Linked DNA regions of Lactiplantibacillus plantarum. The protein of the gene in region 2 binds, or shares a complex with, the protein of the main gene of each other region. Links are inferred from orthologs where the notes say so. Each region holds a gene or a part of one and is shown on either strand. Other genes may lie near its edges. The genes, in order: arsC and trxA.

Region 1 (7,028 bases), 1.1 Mb from region 2 along the record:
CTGGTTTTGGTAATTCGACGGCGTGGATGGTTGCCATGTGCATGTTCATGGCTGCTGGTTTTATTAAATCAGGACTTGGCAAGCGGATCGCCTATCTGTTTGTCAGTTTATTTGGCAAGCGCACGCTGAGCTTAGCATACGCCTTATCCTTTGTTGATGCCGTATTGGCGATTGGTATTCCTAGCAATAATGCGCGGGTCAACGGGATTATGTATCCCATTATTGATAATCTTTCTCGTGAAATGGGATCTGATCCGAAACAGGGCACACAGCGAAAATTAGGCTCATTTCTAGTTTTTAATGAATATGAAGTTAATAATATTACATCAGGCTTGTTTTTGACCGGTTTAGCTGGCAACATGGTGGCTATTGGTTTAGCTAAGATGCAGGGAATCACGGTAACTTGGATGCAATGGTTTATGGCTGCTTGTGTCCCAGGTATTTTATCGCTACTAATTATTCCATGGGTACTATATAAAGTCTATCCCCCTGAGGTGAAACAAACGCCAGACGCGCACCGCTGGGCAACGACGCGTTTGGCCGCACTTGGAAAAATGACAGCTAGTGAAAAAATTATGTCAATTACCTTTATTTTAGCGATTGTTTTATGGTTGATCGGGACTAAAATTGGCATCGATGCGACCGAAGTAAGTTTTATTGCAGTTGTTATTTTGCTGATTACGGGCGTGTTAACGACTAACGATTTGCTCAATGAACATTTTGCTTGGAATATTTTAGTCTGGTTATCGATCATCATGATGATGTCTAAGAAGCTAATGACACTAGGCTTTTTCCCATGGTTTTCCAAAACGTTAGGTCATTTACTGAATGGTATGAACTGGATTAGCGTGCTCATTATCCTGTTTTTAGCTTATTTTTACTTACATTACATGTTTCCGAGTGTTTCAACACAGATTTCGGCGTTATATGCTGGCTTTTTATCCATCGCCATTGGTGCCGGTGTTCCCCATGTTTTAGCGGCGTTACTATTGGCATTTGCTGGTTCAATCAACTTGTCAACGACGCCGTACTCGGCCGGGCCCGCGGCATTATTGTCAAGTACAGGCTATGTGACTAGTGCGGAGTGGTGGCGATTGAGTGCAATTATTGGGGTTATTTTTAACGTCATCTGGTTAGGTGGGGGCTTGCTGTGGACCAAGTTATTAGGCTTTTGGTAAGACTAACTGAGCAATATAGATGCGGTAAGTCGTGATTGATCCTGACCACGATTTGCCGCATCTTTCGTGTTAAAATTAGGTATTAAATAGATTGAATGGGGGCGTTGACGTGAATGAACGCGATTTAAAGTACTTCTGTTCATTAGTTGAAACGGGAAATTACACGGCCACGGCGACCAAGTTTCACGTCACACAACCGGCTATTTCTGCAGCTTTACGACGATTGGAAGAAGAATACCAAGCAGTATTACTAACGCAGGCCAACCATCGGGCCCAACTAGTAACGACGGCAGCGGGGCGGACCTTGTATATTAAGTCTAAGCAACTCTTAAAAGACGTTGCGCAGATGGCACTGGAAGTTCATCACGCTAATGAGCAGCAAGTTCGGCTCGGATTTTCCAATGTTGCGGGTGGTATTTGGCTTCCCCGGGTGATAAAAAAATTTATCTCAGTTGATTTATTAGACCAGGTCACAACGACCGTTGCTGATTCAGAACAATTGTTAGTTGACTTGCGGCAAGGCAAGTTAGACGCAGCGGTTTTTTCAACTTTGGTCCCAGAACGTGCCACGGATTTACGGGTGAGCATCTTAGAGGAACATCAGATGCAGGTCTTGGCCAATGTCAATAGTCCATTAAGTCACTTAAAAACGATTCGAGCAACTGACTTACAAGGAGTGCCTATCATCGCTCGTCCTAAACACGCATTACCACGGTTAGCATTAGAACAATATTGTCAGCGCGGCCACATACAGCCTAAAATCGTCTACGAGGCAGCTACCAACGCGTTAGTCGAAGGTCTAGTTGCTCAAAACGTTGGTGTTGGGGTGGTCATTGCAGATTCCGTAGTGCTAAGTGATCAGGTTGTAGGGATTCCACTAGCTGCCCAAGAGCAATTACACTGTTACATGCAACTGGCGGTGCGGAAGTCCTTTTTGCCTAACGCTAATCAGCAGCGGTGCATTGACGTCCTACGTCAAATTAGACGGGCTAATTAGGTCTTCAGCACTAATCCAAAAATAGCGCTCGCATTGACTTTTTCAGTCAACGCGAGCGCCGTCAAATCATTATTGAGCTAACATTTTTTGAGCGAATTCCTTAACGAGTTCAATCTGCTCATCTTTGAGCTTGCCGCCAGTACTGCCGATGATTTTCATTCCTTTGCCACCCATGACTTGGTGGAAGTGGCCGATGACGGGAATGCCCTTTTCGGTGGCAATCTTTGTCAGGGCTTTGTCTGAAACCATTTCTGGTCCGCCAGAAGTTGTGAATAGGGCGATTTGTTTGATCTTAGTCGGATCAAGGTTCTTCATAAAAGCAGATGCGGTTTTGTCGGGTTTCATAAAATAAGTACCGCCGCCAAAAAAGAGTGTGTCAGCTTGTTCGACAGGTGTATCGATGGATTGTGCTGGAACACCTGCCACGCTAGCGATTTGTTCGGCAAATGCTTGTGTATTGCCATTGCGAGTTTGATAACGAATTGCTACTGTCATGGAAAAGACCTCCGATAAATTAGTTGAAATAAGACCGTTCTCGCGATGAGTAACTGCTCAGGGGGACTGGTTATAAGTTTAGAATAATATTGTAATATCAATTCTAGTATAAATCGTTTTGAAATCGATTACAAAAATATAGTGAGCGCATTCTTGAGGGTTAAGGCTAGCTTATTCGATTGCTGGAATAGTCACAGCAATCTATCGCGGTTACGCGCATGACGATGTTGTATCTTAATGGTTATTAGCGGAGCAAGCGGGATTCTTGCGGGCATAATATTGGTGATGATACGCGATTAGTGTCGTTATCGTCAGTAATTTAGGAGGACGGCGAAATGCCAAAAATATATTTTTTATGTACGGGCAATGCCTGTCGCAGTCAGATGGCAGAAGGCTTTGCACAGCAATTATTGGGACCAAACTGGCAAGTTGCTAGTGCTGGGGTGGAGACACATGGCCTGAACCCACTAGCTGTTCAAGTAATGAGCGAGGTGGGTATTGATATCAGTGACCAGGTTTCTAAATTAATCGACCTGACCTATCTTAATCAGTGTGCAGTCGTGGTGACGTTGTGTGGTGATGCACGGGATCGCTGCCCCGTCACTCCGGCAACGGTGACCAGGCTACACTGGCCATTGCCTGATCCGGCTCGCACGACTGGCAGTGTTAGTGACCAATTGCTAGTATTTCGACAGGTCCGAGATCAGATCAAAGCACGAGTGATTGATCTGGCACGGACCTTGAATGTTTCGGCAACGTAGCCGTGCACAATGAACGGTTGCAGTATTAAGAAAATAAATCCAATTATAATGATGCGCATGTAAGCTAAGAAGGGCTGGCATGCGTTTTTATTAGCTAATTAAAGTTGGAACCACACTTTAGTTAGTTATAATTGTGAACCAACACACATGTATAAAAGCTACAGTTTAATCGTCGTAAGACTAGTACTTTTATCCATTACTCAAACAAATTTAGTGGGTTAATATGAAAGCGTAGTCAAGATAAATGACCGGTCATCAGGTTAATGTTTACTGATAAGTTAATAAAATCACAATTTCATCGAGGAGGACGCAAAACATCATGAAAGATTTTAAAGATAAAGTTATGTTTATCACGGGTGCGGCCCACGGATTTGGTCAAGTTATTGCTGAAGGCGCCGCGGATCGGGGTATGAAGCTCACGATTGTTGATATCGACGAACCAGCTTTGAAGAAAACGTACCAACATATTCTCGACAAGGGTGCCGAGGTGTTGATGGTTACCGCTGACGTTACAAAGGAAGCTAGTGTCGACGATGCGGTTGAGCAGGCCATGGAAAAGTTTGGGCGGATCGACCTACTGATTAATAATGCCGGGATCGCGCTACCTGGCCGAATTTGGGAATTGCCGACTCGTGATTGGGAATGGATCATGCATATCAACTTAATGAGTCAAGTTTATGCGATGAAGCGCGTTATCCCAATTATGATTCAACAGAAGACCCATGCGGATATTCTTAACGTGGCTTCGATTGCCGGCTTAGTTGATACGCCCGGAATGCCTTCTTATCATGCTAGCAAGTTCGCTTCTGTTGGGATGACTGAAGCGACCGCCTATGACTTACAACGGGCTAATATTGATATCGACATGCACGTGATGTGCCCTGGCTTTGTTCAGACGGATCTCTATCACACTGAAAATCACCGGCCAGCGCAATACAGCGACCCAACGGACCCGTATTATCAAAGTGAAGCGTACTTAAAGGGACAACAATTTGCGAAGTATGTCATTACCAACGGGAAACCAATTGATACGATTGCCGATACCGTCTTTAAAGCCTTAGAGGATAACCGTTTCTACATTTTGACCCATCCAGAATATAATCCACTGATTGAAGACCGAGTTAAACGGATCGTGACGGATGGCGCACCAGACGTGCACATCATGGACGGTATCATGTAAGCTAATCACGCAAACAAAGGAGTGTTTTACCATGGCAAGTTTTATTGCAAGTGATCAGGATGTTAAGAACTTTTTGACAGCACCAAGCATGAATGACCAGGAAGGTATTGGGTTTGCTTATGCCACTGACGAAGCGGTGCTTAAGGCTTTAATTCCAGCACCATTAAAATTAATGGCACCGGTGGTTTGCGGTTATGTCGTTCATATGGGAAAACCGACTTTTAGTGCCCCATACCTTGAAGAAAGCCTATTTGCGTTAGTTAGCTACAAGGATAAAATGATGGGCGCTTACCCGATTAACCTCTTACTCCACGGTCCCGGGGCGGAGAGTGGTGTGATTGCAGGTCGGGAAGGTGCTGGGATTCCTAAGAAATTAGCGGATGACATCGAATTGCGCCGGAATGACAACAGTGCGACAGCCACGGTCGAACGCCATGGCAAGACATTACTGAACGTTTCGTGGACGGCCGGTGAACTGAATGATCCGTCAATTATGAAACAATTTGCGGGGCAGCTCGCGTTAGGTAAGGAAGCCGAAATGAATAGTTTCTTCTATAAATATGACATTGATCAACATGAAGATGGGACGAACCATTTCAGTAATGTCCAATTAGTTGCGACTCAATTACGGTCCTTAGCTGATCAAGTTGAACCTGGGAACCTAAGTATTCAGTTGGAGTCAACCGATGATGATCCATTTGGCGAATTGAAGGTCTTGAAGCCACTCGGTGCCGCTTGGTTCCACTTCGACACGTCAGTTATGTTCAACACACTGAAGTTGGACGAAGTTGATGCTGCGACAACAATGCCAAAGCTCTTAACGGGTCGGTATGACCGGAGTTTCTTCAATCCCAAGGCAGCGACTTACATTATTTAGGCCGATTACGAAAGCGAGGAATAGCTGATGTCAGAAGCAGTGAAAAATTTGGTGAACAATGATTTAGCAGACGTGATGTTTAACCGCCATTCAGTTCGGCAGTTTGACCCGAACGTTAAAATTGGACGTGATGAGTTACAAAAGATGATTGCGGAAGCAGCCACCGCGCCATCGGCATGTAATTTACAGTCATGGCACTTTGTCGTCGTGGATACCCCCGAGGCAAAGGCTAAGTTCAAACAAGCCGTGATGAAATTCAACTACCCACAGGTCGACAGTGCATCGGCCATCGTCTTTATTGCCGGTGACACCCAGTCGCATTATGTTTATCGCGATGTCTGGAACAAAGTTTATGAGGATGGGAATATTACGAAGGAACGCTTGGATCAGATTCTGGGAACCTTCTTACCATTATATGAAAATGCCACACCAGATTTCTTGAAATTCGATGCGACGATTGATTGTTCCGTTGTCGGGATGCAGTTGCTGCTAGTGGCACGGGCTCATGGGTATGATGCCAATGCGTTCTCCGGAATTGACTTTGAAAAGATGATTCCGACGCTGGGTCTTGATCCTAAACGATACGTGCCAGTAATGGGGATCGCAATCGGGAAAGCAGCGCAAGAACCGCTCCATACGACTCGGTACGATGCCAAAACACAGACTGATTTCTTAGCCTAATAGGTTTATGAAAAGAGCGGGATTCCCGCTCTTTTTTGTCCGAATACGGGCCTAAGAAAGCTGAGGGCCTTTCGAGTGGGGTGGTGGGTTGTCAGTAGGCCTCTTTACAAAAGCGCTTACATTATTTATGATGAAGGCGACAAGCGTGAATAAGGAGGTTACTTGAGTATGCAATTAAAGCCGTTATTGCGGCAGTTAGCCACAACGTTTGAGGTGACTGTCGATCCAACATTTACACATAATCCCGAAGTTACTCACGTCCAATTTGTTGATCCGACGGAAGTGTTAGCAAGCCACCGGTTATATTTGTCCCCCGACTCGGGTCAGCTAGTTCAACTTGCTTATAGTTGGCACGGCCATCGTCAGTCGGTCGGACTAGTAAATCTGGGAACCGGTCTGACTACGATCATTGCGGCACAAAATCAGTTATTGAAATTATTAATGACGCTTGGTCAGTGCTTACACCACGATGTTCAAATTCAAGCAGCCATCAATCAGCTCGCTATCCAAGCAATCACGGCGGATTTTGATACCACACTGGCCCAAGCAGTACACTTATTAGAGAATCCGCTGGCGATTATTGATCTGAACGGGGAGATTCTGACACGGTCGCATACGACGCAACTCAATGGGACTAGTATTCACGCTGCAGTTGAGACGAATCGAGTCGGACGCTGGCTGTTAGACCACGGATTTGCACCGGATACGCCGGATTTTTTAACGCAAGTCTATGTGGCGGAAGATCAGTTGTCGGCGGGGCCCATGCTAATTACGCCGTTAGCAAATGGCACCGAGCCGATCGGTTATTTGGTGATGCCAGCACTCAATAAACCACTGAATGATCGACAAGCACTACTGA
Region 2 (5,545 bases):
GAAAATCAGCCAACGTTTTGATGGTAATATCATACGGTGCCAACATCGCGCTAAACTCGCGCGCCTTATTGGCATTGTTAGTCGCAATGATCAATGTTTGTGGTTTAGTCATTCGCTTCACTCCCTAAATCAATATGTTGTGCGTGAAAGTCCGGTTGGCCCAACCAGTTCCGCGCGATTGCTTCGAATTGATCAGCCGCCCCCGTCGTGTAGTACTCATCCGGATAACGCTTAGTAGAACGATCGTTAGCAATATCCAAGTAATCGAGTACCGCCGAGACATCGTTCACCGTTTCGGCACCAGAATCAATCAAGGTCACCCCAGGCCCCATCACATTTTGAATAAGTGGCCGCAATAATGGATAGTGTGTGCAGCCCAAAACAAGCGTATCAACGTCTTGTTTTTTTAGTTGTTTCAACGTTTCCGCAACCACCCGCTTGGCAACCGTTGATTGATACTCATTCGATTCAACCAACGGCACAAACTTTGGGCACGCCTGCGAAACGACCGTCGCAGTAGGATCTTTGGTTAAGATAGCATCTCGATAAGCATTACTACGAATCGTCCCCTCAGTCGCAATCACACCGATTCGATTACGATGAGAAGCTTTTAACGCAGCCCGCGAACCAGGCGCAATCACCCCAATAACGGGAATTGACAACTGCTGCCGCAACGCCGGCAATGCCGCTGCGGTCGCAGTATTACAAGCTATCACGAGCATTTTGATCTGCTTTGCCATTAAGAAATCCGCCATCTGAAAAGAAAAAGTTCGCACTTGTTCAGCTGGTCGCGGACCGTATGGCAAACGCGCCTGATCACCAATAAAATAAACTGTTTCGCGCGGGAGTTGTTTCAAAGCTTGCTTGACGACAGTCAACCCGCCAACCCCCGAATCCATGAAGCCAATTGCATGTTCATTTGCCATTTTAAAATCTCCGTTCACTGAATTCTGAAACTTTATTATGGTCTTTTTTGAAATTGATTTCAAGCCAGACCAATTGCGACGAAATTGTAAAGTTTCCGTTGATAAATTGAAAAAAACCGACACATTAGTGGAAACGGGGTATAATAATGATTATACAGTGGCTAGAGTACCACGATTTTTTGCATGGAAAGGAATTATCATGACGAACGACTTTTATTCTCAATTTGCGGGCAACTCGATCAAAGCTTCCATCCTCAGTGTGGAAATCTTGCGAGATGCCTTAATACCAAAGTTATTGGGTGATGACAGTAGTGGCATCCTTTACTGGGCGGGTAAAGACTTGGCACGCCAGTTTCCTGTCGCTAGTGATGATGATCTTGTTACCTTTTTTGAGCAAACCGGCTGGGGTCACCTTGTCGTGATTACAACGACGGATGATCTAATCACGTATGAATTGACTGGTGAGCCGGTCGCTCGGCGTAGCGCCACGATCAAATCACCAGACTTTATGCTTGAAACTGGCTTTCTAGCTGAGCAGTCGGCGCTCCGCACCAACTGTGTGAGTGAAGCTAAAATTACGTTCCAAAATCGCATGCGACTGCGCATCTCAGTTACGATTGATCACAATCAACCAATCGTCAATCACGATCCCGCAACACCAATCGAAATCGTGCGGCCTCAAGTTGAACTTGATGACGAACAACCTGAAGAAGCACAGTAAAAAGGACGGCCACGTGGTCGCCCTTTTTTGCAACGTTAAATAGTTTTCCTTATATAGTCATTATTAACGGTTGTCCCCGGTCTTAAAAAAGAGCGCAAAAAAACGCGCCGTTCACTTAAGAAGGCGCGTTCGCTAGCGAACCATTAATGAAATAATGGCCCAGCTTATTATAGATATTGAGCTAAAGTTTGTTGGATCTGTTCCTTGGAATGGTAGCCAACTAAGGTATCAACCACTTCGCCATCCTTCTTAACTAATAAGGTTGGAATGCTCATGATACCAAAGTTGCTGGCCGTTTCAGGGTTGGCGTCGACATCCATCTTATTGAACGTCACCTTGTCACCCATCTCGTCAGCTAATTGTTCGACCACTGGTGACTGCATCCGGCAAGGACCACACCATGTCGCCCAGAAGTCAGTTAACGTTACTCCTGAAGCCGTATCCGTTGTAAAAGTTTTATCAGTAGTTGCTGCGACCATTATAATCGGCCTCCTTTAAGCTTTATCTGTTACTAATAGTAAGTATACCAGTAACCGGGTGGAACACAAACAATTTGCCTGCAATCAAAGCGCCGATATCGTGCACAGCCATGAATTCGCGTCATCACTGATCTGCACCTGGCACTCGTCACTGGTTATTTGAACTGCACCTCAGTCGCACCATTGCCGCCATGATTTGGCGCAGCAAAGTGAAACGACTTGACTTGCCGATTAGACTTGAGATAGTTGGTAATGCCTTCTCGTAGAGCACCAGTTCCCTTCCCGTGTACGATTGTGACGGAAGGATACCCGGCCAACAACGCAGCATCAATATAGCGATCAACTTGAGTCATCGCGTCTTCATAACGCACACCCCGCAGGTCCAAGTTCGGCGAAACGTGACTCGCGTGGGCACTCTGAACAGTAGCACGCGCGCGTTTTGGCTCTTCTGGCTTAACGCGTTCCAAGTCACCGTCACTAATCTTCATCTTCAAGATGCCGAGTTGGACTTCCCACTCGTGTTTACCCATCTGACGCATCAACACACCACGTTGACCATACGATTTGACCAGCACGTCATCACCTTCATGAAAATCATGTTGGGCTTTGGCACGCCGTAATACACGGTTTTTCTTGAGCTTAGGCTGTTGCTCCAATGCATTCAACGCGCCCTTCGCATCAATCAACTCGTTTTCTTTGACAGTCGCCGTACCACTCGCTAATTGTTTCTTACGCAAATCACTAATGATAGCATCGGCCTTAGTCTTACTTTGCTCAACAATGGTGTTCGCCTGCACTTTGGCATCTTCGATCAACTGATCTTTACGCTGTTGATACGCATTGAATTCGCTCTTCAACTGCCGGTGCAATTTTTCAGAATCTGCCACTTGGGTTTTCAGATGCAGTTGTTCATCTTCAACCTGTTTGCGCTTCGTCACCAAATCCGCAATCATTGCGTTGAGGTCTTGACTATCCGTATCCGTCAACGACCGAGCTTGATCAACAATCGCTTGCGGGATGCCCAACCGCTGTGCGATATCGAGCGCATTACTTCGACCAGGAATCCCGACCAATAGCCGGTACGTCGGCTTGAGTGTTTCTTCGTCAAACTCCATACTAGCATTGATCGTATCAGGTCGGTTAAACCCATACGCCTTAAGTTCTGGGTAGTGAGTCGTCGCAACGACTTGGGTTCCCTTGGCCCCAATGGCATCCAGAATTGCGATTGCCAGTGCCGCACCTTCTTGCGGATCAGTCCCGGCACCCAATTCATCAACGAGTACTAAACTGTGAGCGTCGATCTGCGCTAAGAAACTTTCAATATTTTCCATATGGGATGAGAACGTACTTAAATTCTGTTCGATCGACTGTTCATCACCAATATCCGCAAAGATCTCATTATAAACGCCAACGCGACTTCCGGCTTCAACAGGAATAAATAATCCTGACTGGGCCATCAATTGTAGTAATCCCAGCGTCTTCAACGTAATCGTCTTCCCACCAGTGTTAGGCCCCGTAATGACCATCGCCTGATAATCAGTACCTAAACTAATATCATTGGCAACGACTTTGCGAGGATCAATCAGGGGGTGGCGTGCTTGCCGTAGATAGACTTCATTTTTGGGTGAAACGGCCGGTTCAGTCGCCTTCATATCATGCGCATAACGCGCCTTGGCATTGATAAAGTCGAAATGTCCAAGAATCGCCGCATTATTAATGATTTCGTCCTGGTAAGGCGCAATCAAGTTGGAGAGTTCCTCCAAGATACGCTGTTCTTCTTGCTTTTCCGCAACTTGATTTTGCCGTAACCGGTCATTCATCGCCATGACAGCCTGGGGTTCGATAAAGAGCGTCTGCCCACTCGCTGATTGATCATGCACGATGCCACCAAACCGACTGCGATTCTCGGCCTTGACCGGGATAACGTAACGGTCGTTTCTAATCGTGATGATTGGGTCGCTTAAATACTTGGCATCATGGCCACGGGTATAATGACCCATTTGGTTACGAATCTCCGTTTCAGTACGACGGATATTGCTCCGAATCCGGCTCAGTTCTGGTGACGCCTCATCCGTGATATGACCGTCACCTTCAATGGCAGTAGCGAGGCGCTTCGTCACATCTGGTAAAGTAACTAATTCTGCAACTTCATCAAACAGGTGTCGAATATCATTCTCAGGTGCATCTTCTAGCAACTCGGCAAAAAAGCGCGTGATTGCGCGCGTTGTCCGTAACACCCGCCCAACTTGCCCGAGTTCACTCCCATTCAGGGTCGCACCGATAGCTAACCGTTTCATATGCGGTTTTATATCCGCTAAACGAGCGACCGGAATGCCACCCTTTAAACGATACACTTCTGCCCCGTCGTTGGTTTCATCTAAGGCCCGTTGAATATCCGCAACGCTGGTCATTGGGTGTAGTTCATTGAGTGCTTGTTGGCCCGTTGCCGAGACTAAGTATGGTGCTAATTGTTGTTTTACTTGTTGGTACTCTAACGTATTCAATACTTTGGAATTCACTGATATCCCTCCGAAGTTCCAATGAATTACGAAAAGCCGCAAAAAAACGGACAATGCAATTACTTGTCGGCATCATCCGTTTGCATTTTCAATAATTCAGCTTGTTTGTCAACCTGATCTGAAATCGCATTGAATGCGAGCAACGTCGCAATCTCCGTATCAGACAAATCGGGGGCTAATTTTTTTAATTGTGCCACTTGCTCATTCATCATCCGCGTCACCGTTTGCATGTGACGGTCAGATGCCGTGCCAATGATCGTGTAAGTACGACCATCAATTTCCGCTTTAAAGCGGCGCTTGTTAGCAGTCATCAACATCCCGCTTCCTTTCAATAACAATTAATATTCTAGCATGGTTATCACAATTATGCGACAGTTAGAACCGTCTCATAATTTCTAAAAAAGCCCGCGGACATGCGCCCACGAGCTTAATCTACTTTCGACTATTGCATGCCACCGTCATCGGCTAAGAAGGTATTCAAAACTTGCTCAACCATATCCCATTCGTCGTCCGACTCGATCAGTTGTAATTCGCCATTGTCGCCATCTTCAGGATTAAAGATGTAGGCTTGAATATCAACTTCATCATCGGCCGCAGCATCAGCTGGATATAATAAAATATAGGAGTGACCGAAATCTTCTGAATCAAACGTGAACAAAATATTAAATAAGGTTTCGTTACCTTCGTCATCAACTAATGTGATCACATCATTGTCTTTACGATCTTGGTTTTGGCTCATGTTAGTTCCTCGCTATTCTTGTGTGAGTTTGCCGTGGCGATCCAAGTAGTTTTGCAAGATTAAACTTGCAGCTAGCTTGTCGATCACCTTTTTGCGTTTCTTACGTGAGGTGTTAGCTTCTTCAACCAACATCCGTTCAGCTTCAACGGTCGTCAGACGTT

What was found.
Region 1: the proteins of trxA (region 2) and arsC are in contact, whole or in part, in an NMR structure (PDB 2IPA), measured with the Bacillus subtilis proteins. The link is inferred for Lactiplantibacillus plantarum from one-to-one orthologs.

What each region holds. Positions count from the first base shown.
Region 1 is NZ_CP039121.1:3,182,446-3,189,473, reverse strand. The notes cover bases 1,935-4,718. They hold arsC (arsenate reductase (thioredoxin)), read left to right. Parts: upstream 1,935-3,005; coding sequence 3,006-3,431; downstream 3,432-4,718. Other genes in these bases: E5260_RS15030 (acetoacetate decarboxylase family protein), read left to right, coding at 4,643-4,718; E5260_RS15035 (SDR family NAD(P)-dependent oxidoreductase), read left to right, coding at 3,751-4,611; E5260_RS15045 (flavodoxin family protein), read right to left, coding at 2,245-2,670; E5260_RS15050 (LysR family transcriptional regulator), read left to right, coding at 1,935-2,175. Also shown: E5260_RS15055 (DASS family sodium-coupled anion symporter), read left to right, coding at 1-1,178; more of E5260_RS15050, read left to right, coding at 1,288-1,934; more of E5260_RS15030, read left to right, coding at 4,719-5,488; E5260_RS15025 (nitroreductase family protein), read left to right, coding at 5,516-6,169; E5260_RS15020 (PucR family transcriptional regulator), read left to right, coding at 6,338-7,028. UniProt on the Bacillus subtilis protein: Catalyzes the reduction of arsenate [As(V)] to arsenite [As(III)]. In vitro, can dephosphorylate para-nitrophenyl phosphate (pNPP).
Region 2 is NZ_CP039121.1:2,091,969-2,097,513, forward strand. Bases 471-3,319 are described here. They hold trxA (thioredoxin), read right to left. Parts: upstream 2,127-3,319; coding sequence 1,815-2,126; downstream 471-1,814. Other genes in these bases: racE (glutamate racemase), read right to left, coding at 471-926; E5260_RS09830 (YslB family protein), read left to right, coding at 964-1,647; E5260_RS09840 (endonuclease MutS2), read right to left, coding at 2,282-3,319. Outside these bases: E5260_RS09820 (XTP/dITP diphosphatase), read right to left, coding at 1-112; more of racE, read right to left, coding at 105-470; more of E5260_RS09840, read right to left, coding at 3,320-4,645; E5260_RS09845 (cell division protein ZapA), read right to left, coding at 4,705-4,956; E5260_RS09850 (DUF1292 domain-containing protein), read right to left, coding at 5,088-5,384; Holliday junction resolvase RuvX, read right to left, coding at 5,397-5,545. UniProt on the Bacillus subtilis protein: Participates in various redox reactions through the reversible oxidation of its active center dithiol to a disulfide and catalyzes dithiol-disulfide exchange reactions.